3 regions of the Butyricicoccus sp. genome follow, and region 3 is predicted to be linked to each of the others. Evidence: predicted binding sites of a transcription regulator. Region 3 holds the regulator's gene; each other region holds the start of a gene.
What was found. Region 3 encodes NrdR, which represses ribonucleotide reductase genes. Its sites were predicted from a motif close to CACNANATNTNGTG; they were not measured.

Region 1: a site for NrdR is predicted at 1,430-1,443, ahead of nrdD (anaerobic ribonucleoside-triphosphate reductase). Genes of this name have one in related genera too.
Region 2: a site for NrdR is predicted at 1,069-1,082, ahead of ACWVX6_RS06015 (anaerobic ribonucleoside triphosphate reductase). Genes of this name have one in related genera too.

What each region holds. Positions count from the first base shown of each region.
Region 1 covers NZ_CDRQNY010000002.1:93,074-95,343, forward strand. Annotated here, with positions in the region: gene nrdD (anaerobic ribonucleoside-triphosphate reductase) at 1-1,286, opposite strand, end outside; gene ACWVX6_RS01320 (TM1266 family iron-only hydrogenase system putative regulator) at 1,713-1,970, shown strand; gene hydE ([FeFe] hydrogenase H-cluster radical SAM maturase HydE) at 1,963-2,270, shown strand, end outside.
Region 2 covers NZ_CDRQNY010000012.1:57,717-59,986, forward strand. Annotated here, with positions in the region: gene fba (class II fructose-1,6-bisphosphate aldolase) at 1-754, shown strand, start outside; gene ACWVX6_RS06015 (anaerobic ribonucleoside triphosphate reductase) at 1,170-2,270, shown strand, end outside.
Region 3 covers NZ_CDRQNY010000016.1:42,591-44,860, forward strand. Annotated here, with positions in the region: gene secD (protein translocase subunit SecD) at 1-764, shown strand, start outside; gene nrdR (transcriptional regulator NrdR) at 940-1,395, shown strand; gene ACWVX6_RS07080 (HD domain-containing protein) at 1,454-2,044, shown strand; gene ACWVX6_RS07085 (hypothetical protein) at 2,148-2,270, shown strand, end outside.

The DNA.
Region 1 (2,270 bases), on a different contig from region 3:
TAGATCATCGGCAGGTGCAGCGATACCGCGCCAATGTTCCAGCGACCGACAAATACCGGCTTGTCGCTCTCATCAGCGGGCTTCATGCCGCCGCGCTCGTACCACGGAGACAGGAACGCGCGGCAGCCCATCGGACTGATGATCGCGCCGTACTTCTTATACATACTCGGCACATAGCCTTCACCGGTCAGCGACAGCCAGTCCGGATACATCGCACGGGACGAGCACAGGATACCGGCTTCAAATACATCCTCGAGCAGCTTGCCGGGACCGTGCAAGTTCTCATCGTACAGGAATACGATCTTTGGGAACAGGACCGGCTTTTTCTGGCCTTTTTTGCCCTGCCCCTTGCGGCGTACATTCAGCATGGTAATGGAGGCCAGCTTGGCAAAACGACCGGTGCCGGTTCCCATTGTCATGGTGATGAACGGATAGTCGCCGCGGCTGGATGCTACCGTGTTGAACTTGTACTCCCAGCCCTGGAAGCCCTGCTCAAAGTCGTTGAGAATGTCCGCCATAACTTCCTTCTCGACCGTATCAGCATCCAGTCCCAGACGAGTATACTTCTCGGTCAGCATTTTGTAGCTGCGCTCGGCATACGGCTCGAGCAGCAGATCGACCGACGGCACGGTAAAGCCGCCATACTGCTGGCTTGCAGCGGAAAGCACGATATCACCGATCACGTCAAATGCAACATTAAGTGTTTTCGGCTCGTTGTACCACAGATTGCCCATCTCAAAGCCGTCCTTGAGGACACTCGCTACATCAAACAGGCAGCAGTTCATGGTATCGCGGCGTGCCGACATATCGTGGACGTAAATGTAGCCGTCCCGACAGGCCTGCAGTTCCTCGGTGTTCATAAAGAACTTCTGGTATAGCTCCTTGTTGAGCTGATTGAAGATCAGGCTGCGCTTAGTGGAGACCAGCGCAGAATCCGTGTTGGAATTTTCCTTATCGCCGATATACATGATAGACTGGCTTTTCTGGTATACGCTGTCCAGCATGCCGACAAAATCCTGCTTATAGTTGCGGTAGTCGCGGTAGCTTTTGGCAACCTCCGGCTGCACCGACTCAAGTGCAGACTCAACGATGTTGTGCATTTGCCAGATCTGAATCTCGGTCATGTGATGGTCACGGATATAACCCTCGACATGATTGCAGATCGACTTCAACTCATCCTCTGTAAAGTTGTAGAGGACACGGTTTGCCGACTTATTGACGGCGATAACAACCTTCTGGATGTTAAACGGTTCTTTGGTGTGATCCTTTTTGACAACTCGAACCATGTGTTGTTCTTCCTCTCTAAATTTCATACGTTCATCATTATATCATATTGTCCGATAAAAAGCGAACAAAAAAGCACTGCTGTTTACAGGCAAAGCGTAAAAGTGCATACCCATATATCATGTGCCGCTATTGCATTGTACCATACAAGATATAGATTTGGAAGGATAAAATTCGACAAAAATATCATACATATTTTTGCGAAAATAATTCTTTGCACAAAATCGTCGGTTTTGCTTGCGGGTCTGCCGACTATCCTCTATAATAGATGTAGCGATCCTGACAGTAAGCCTCTGCGTCCGCAGATTCTGCATGAAAGGAGCCGTCCATATCGTATTGCAGCGTTTCTTGCACGGAAGCGCCGTTTATATCTGTATCGGACTGCGTCTTTCAGAGGACGCAGTTATTTTTTATTCCGAGGTGTTTTTATGCAAACAAGAGTTGCCGTCATGGGAATCGTGGTAGAGAACACGGATTCTGTGGAACGGCTCAATACCCTGCTGCATGAGTACGGCAGCTATATCATCGGGCGCATGGGTATTCCCTATCGAGCGCGCAATATCAACATTGTGTCCATCGCCATTGATGCGCCGCAGGATGTGATTTCAGCTTTGTCCGGCAAAATCGGCAATCTGGACGGCATCAGCGTCAAGACCGCGTACTCCAATGTGCAGAGCGATGAATAAGGAGAAGCAGCTCATTGACCGGCTGGAAGCGCAGCACAGCCTGTCAATAGAGGAATACGAATATCTAATCGAAAACCAGAGCGATGAACTGGCAGCCTATGCCGCAGAGAAAGCGGTTGCCTTACGAAAGCAGGTATACGGTACGGATGTGTACATTCGCGGACTGATCGAAATCGGCAATATCTGCCGCAACGACTGCTATTACTGCGGTATCCGGCGTTCCAATCCTGCGTGTGACCGCTATCGACTGACCGAGGCGCAGATACTGGACTGTGCCCGGGAAGGTTATGCGCTCGGCTT
Region 2 (2,270 bases), on a different contig from region 3:
GTGCCCGGACATTCCGATCGCTCTGCACCTGGACCACGGCCCGGACTTCGAGACCTGCAAGGCCTGCATCGACGGCGGTTTCTCCTCCGTTATGATCGACTGCTCCTCCCGTCCGTTCGACGAGAACGTTGAGGAGACCAAGAAGGTTGTAGAGTACGCTCACGCTCACGGCGTTGTTGTCGAGGCTGAGCTCGGCACCCTGGCTGGCGTAGAGGATGACGTTAAGGTTTCCGCTGAGGATTCCTCCTACACCCATCCGGAAGAGGTTGAGGAGTTCGTAACCCGCACCGGCTGTGACTCTCTGGCTATCGCAATCGGCACCTCTCACGGCGCTTACAAGTTCACCCCGGATCAGTGCACCCGCAACGAGCAGGGCATTCTGGTTCCGCCTCCGCTGCGTTTCGACGTACTCGAGGAAGTTTCCAAGCGTCTGCCGGGCTTCCCGATCGTACTGCACGGTTCCTCTTCCGTACCGCGTGAGTTTGTTGACAAGATCAACAAGTTCGGCGGCAAGATGCCGGATGCAATCGGCATTCCGGAGGAAGAGCTGCGTCACGCTGCACAGCTGTCCGTCTGCAAGATCAATATCGACTCCGATATTCGTCTGGCTATCACCGCTTCTATCCGCGAGCACTTCGCTGAGCATCCGGATCACTTCGACCCGCGCCAGTACCTGAAGCCGGCTCGTCAGGCTGTCAAGGACATGGTTACCCACAAGCTGATCAATGTTCTGGGCTGCAACGGCAAGGCATAAGATCATTTTCTGATCGAAACCAAAGAACCTCGGAATCCTGTTCCGGGGTTCTTTTTTCGGCTTGTGATGGGAATAGAACGGATACCATATATAGTGTATCCGCTTTTTTGCGGGAGAAATTACCACGGAGAAAATAAAGGAGAAACTTTGTGGAATTTGTCGCGCTTTTCTGATAAATTTTTCGAGTCAAGAGGAAAAGTTTAGAGAATGCTCCAATAAAAATAGTGCTTTTCTTGCAAATGTGCCAAAAAGAATTTAGCGCCTTGACAGGGCGGTGTTTCGGCGGTAGAATATATAAGCAAGAGATAAGCAGACACAAGATGTTGTGCGATATTGAATGCACCACTACATAATTTAGTAAATAATTAAGAAATCGCCGTTAGGCGGTTTTTGTATGAGAGAGGGATTTTTCTTTATGATTCAGCAGATCGTCAAGCGGGACGGGCGCATGGCTCCCTTTGAGATCGACAAGATCACAAATGCAATTTTCGGCGCAGCACAGGCCTCCGGCGGCCAGGATCACGATATGGCGCAGGAGCTGGCAGAGCAGGTCGAAAAAACGCTAGAGGAGACTGCTGGAACCGAAACTCCCACCGTTGAACAGGTGCAGGACACTGTTGAGAAGGTTCTGATCGAAAGCGGACATGCCCGCACAGCCAAGAAGTACATCCTGTACCGCAACGAGCGCACCCGCGTGCGTGAGATGAACACCCGTCTGATGAAGGTGTACGAGGACCTGACGTTCAAGTCCTCGCTCGAGAACGACGTCAAGCGAGAGAACGCCAACATCGACGGTGATACCGCGATGGGCACCATGCTCAAGTACGGCTCCGAGGGCGCCAAGCAGTTCTATGAGATGTTTATCCTCGATCCGGCGCATGCCAAGGCGCACCGCGAGGGCGATATCCATATCCACGATCTGGATTTTCTGACGCTGACCACCACCTGCTGTCAGATTGACCTGCTGAAGCTGTTCCGCGACGGTTTTTCCACCGGTCACGGCTTCCTGCGCGAGCCGAACGACATCCGTTCGTACTCCGCGCTGGCGTGCATCGCCATCCAGTCCAACCAGAATGACCAGCACGGCGGTCAGAGCGTGCCAAACTTCGATTACTCGATGGCGCCGGGTGTGCGCAAGACCTTCCGCAAGCTGTTCCGCGACAATCTCGCCAAGGCCCTTGAGGTGTTCGGCGAGGACGACAACAACGAGGTCGATGCGCGTGCGCTGACCGAGCGTGTCGAGCAGGAGACTGGCAAGTGGGCTTGTCTGGCAGGCGGCAACGGCTATGATGAAGCGATGGCGAAGGCACTTTCCGAGACGCTCGACGAAAAGACGGTTGCAAAGTGCATGAAGTTTGCTCGCAAGTACGCGGATAAGGAGACCCGCAAGACCACCTATCAGGCGATGGAAGCGCTGGTTCACAACCTAAACACTATGCATTCGCGTGCAGGCGCGCAGATTCCGTTCTCGTCGCTCAACTATGGCACGGACACCTCGCCGGAGGGCCGTCTGGTT
Region 3 (2,270 bases):
AGATGGAGTTCAACATGCATACCGCTGTTACGCAGGATATCCAGACCGAGGTCAGCGATCTGTTCAAGGACGCAACCGGTGTGGACGCATCCTCTGTAACCTCCTCCGGTGATGGCAACGAGGACGTGCTGATCCGCTCCACCTCGATCGATTCCGAGCAGCGTGCTGCCGTGATCGACAAGATGCTGGAGAAGTACAGCCTTGCTGATACCGATATCCTCAACAACAACGACGTATCCGCTTCTGTCGGCAGCGACCTGCAGCGTTCGGCATTCATCTGCTCGATCCTTGCAATCCTGCTGATGCTGGTGTACATCACCTTCCGCTTCGAGCTGACCAGTGGTCTGGCTGCGATCTGCTGCCTGGTTCACGACCTGCTCGTTATGCTGAGCGTTTACGTTCTGCTGCAGATTCCGCTCGACAGCAACTTCATTGCTGCTGCACTGACCATCCTCGGCTACTCCATCAACGCGTCCATCATCGTATTCGACCGCGTTCGTGAGAACCTTCGCACCGCGCGCAAGGAGCCGTTCGAGGTCATCGGCGAGAAGAGCATCTGGCAGACCATGGGCCGTACCATCAACACCACGCTTACCACGCTGTTCACCATCGGCATGGTATACATCCTCGGTGTTCCGTCGCTCAAGCAGTTCACCCTGCCGCTGATCGTCGGTATCCTGGCCGGCGGCTGGTCGTCCGTTATGCTGTCTACCGGTCTGTGGGGCTTCTTCCGTAAGAAGTTCCGCCGCCGCCGCAAGATCTAACGACTATCGAAAAGGCACCCGTTCGGGTGCCTTTTTTGCGTCCGGAGGGCAGTGCAGGAAAAGGTGCCGCTTTATCACAATAAAAAATTGACTTAACAGCACCCCGCGTAGTATAATAACAGCAGACAGATAACAAACCACGCGCGTGAAGCGGTGTTCACAAGGGGGAAGTACGATGAAGTGCCCATTTTGCAGCTTTGAAGACAGCAAGGTCGTGGACTCCCGTCCGACGGACGAGGGTACCAGCATCCGCCGCCGGCGTGAATGTCTCCACTGCGGAAAACGCTTTACCACCTACGAGACGGTGGAGCGCATGCCGCTTATGCTGATCAAGCGCGATGGCACTCGGCAGGCGTATGACCGCCAGAAGCTGCTCAACGGTCTGGTGAAGGCGTGCGAGAAACGCCCGGTTTCGCTGATGCAGCTGGAACAGATCGTCGATCACGTCGAGCAGAAGCTGTTCGGCTCGCTCGAAAGCGAGGTCTCCAGCAAGGTCATCGGTGAGCTTGTCATGGAGCAGCTGCGTAAGGTTGATGAGGTCGCGTATGTGCGGTTTGCCTCGGTCTACCGCCAGTTTAAGGACATCAACACCTTTATGGAAGAGCTGAACACGCTCCTCAAAGATAAATAATTCGGCGGGTATGGCGCAGGCTGTACCCGTTTTTTCATATCGAAAGGAAGATGGATTTATGGACGAACGGCTGCAGAAACAGCTGAATTTCATTCTCGAGATCGACAAGGAGAAGAACATTTTCCGGCAGACGCATCTCTCCGGCCACGGCCGCCGCGAGAACGACGCCGAGCACGCATGGCACATGGCTGTCATGGCGTACCTGCTGCAGGAATATTCCAACGAGCCGGTGGATGTGGCGCGCGTCATGCTCATGTGCCTGCTGCACGATGTGGTGGAGATTGACGCAGGCGACACCTACGCCTACGACGCCGACGGCCTGAAGACGCAGAAGGCACGCGAGGACGCGGCAAAGCAGCGCATTTATTCGCTTCTGCCAGACGACCAGAAACGCGGGCTGATGGCTGTTTTTGACGAATTTGAGGCCGACGAGACCGCCGAGGCGCACTTTGCCCACGCGATGGACAATCTGCAGCCGCTCCTGCTCAACAACAGCAACGGCGGCAGCGACTGGGCCGACCACGATGTGACCGCAAAGCAGGTCTACGGCCGCCAGAGCCGCACGGAGAAAGGCTCGGCGTACCTGTATAAGCTGACGGATACCATTCTGCAGGCGAACATCAAAAAGGGTGCGCTCAAAGAGAAATAAAAAAATAAGAAGAATTTTCGACCGAGTTGACCATTCGTGGTCAATTTTCGCCGCCGAACGGCGTATAAGTGCAGGCACTTATGCGAAGCAAGGAGGTGAAAACGTGTCAGCTGAGATCATCATTGCGGGACTGAGCCTGCTGGGGACGCTGGCGGGCACGGCCGGCGGCATTATCGTCTCCGGCAAGCTGGTCAATTACCGCATCGAGCAGCTTGAAAAGAAGGTC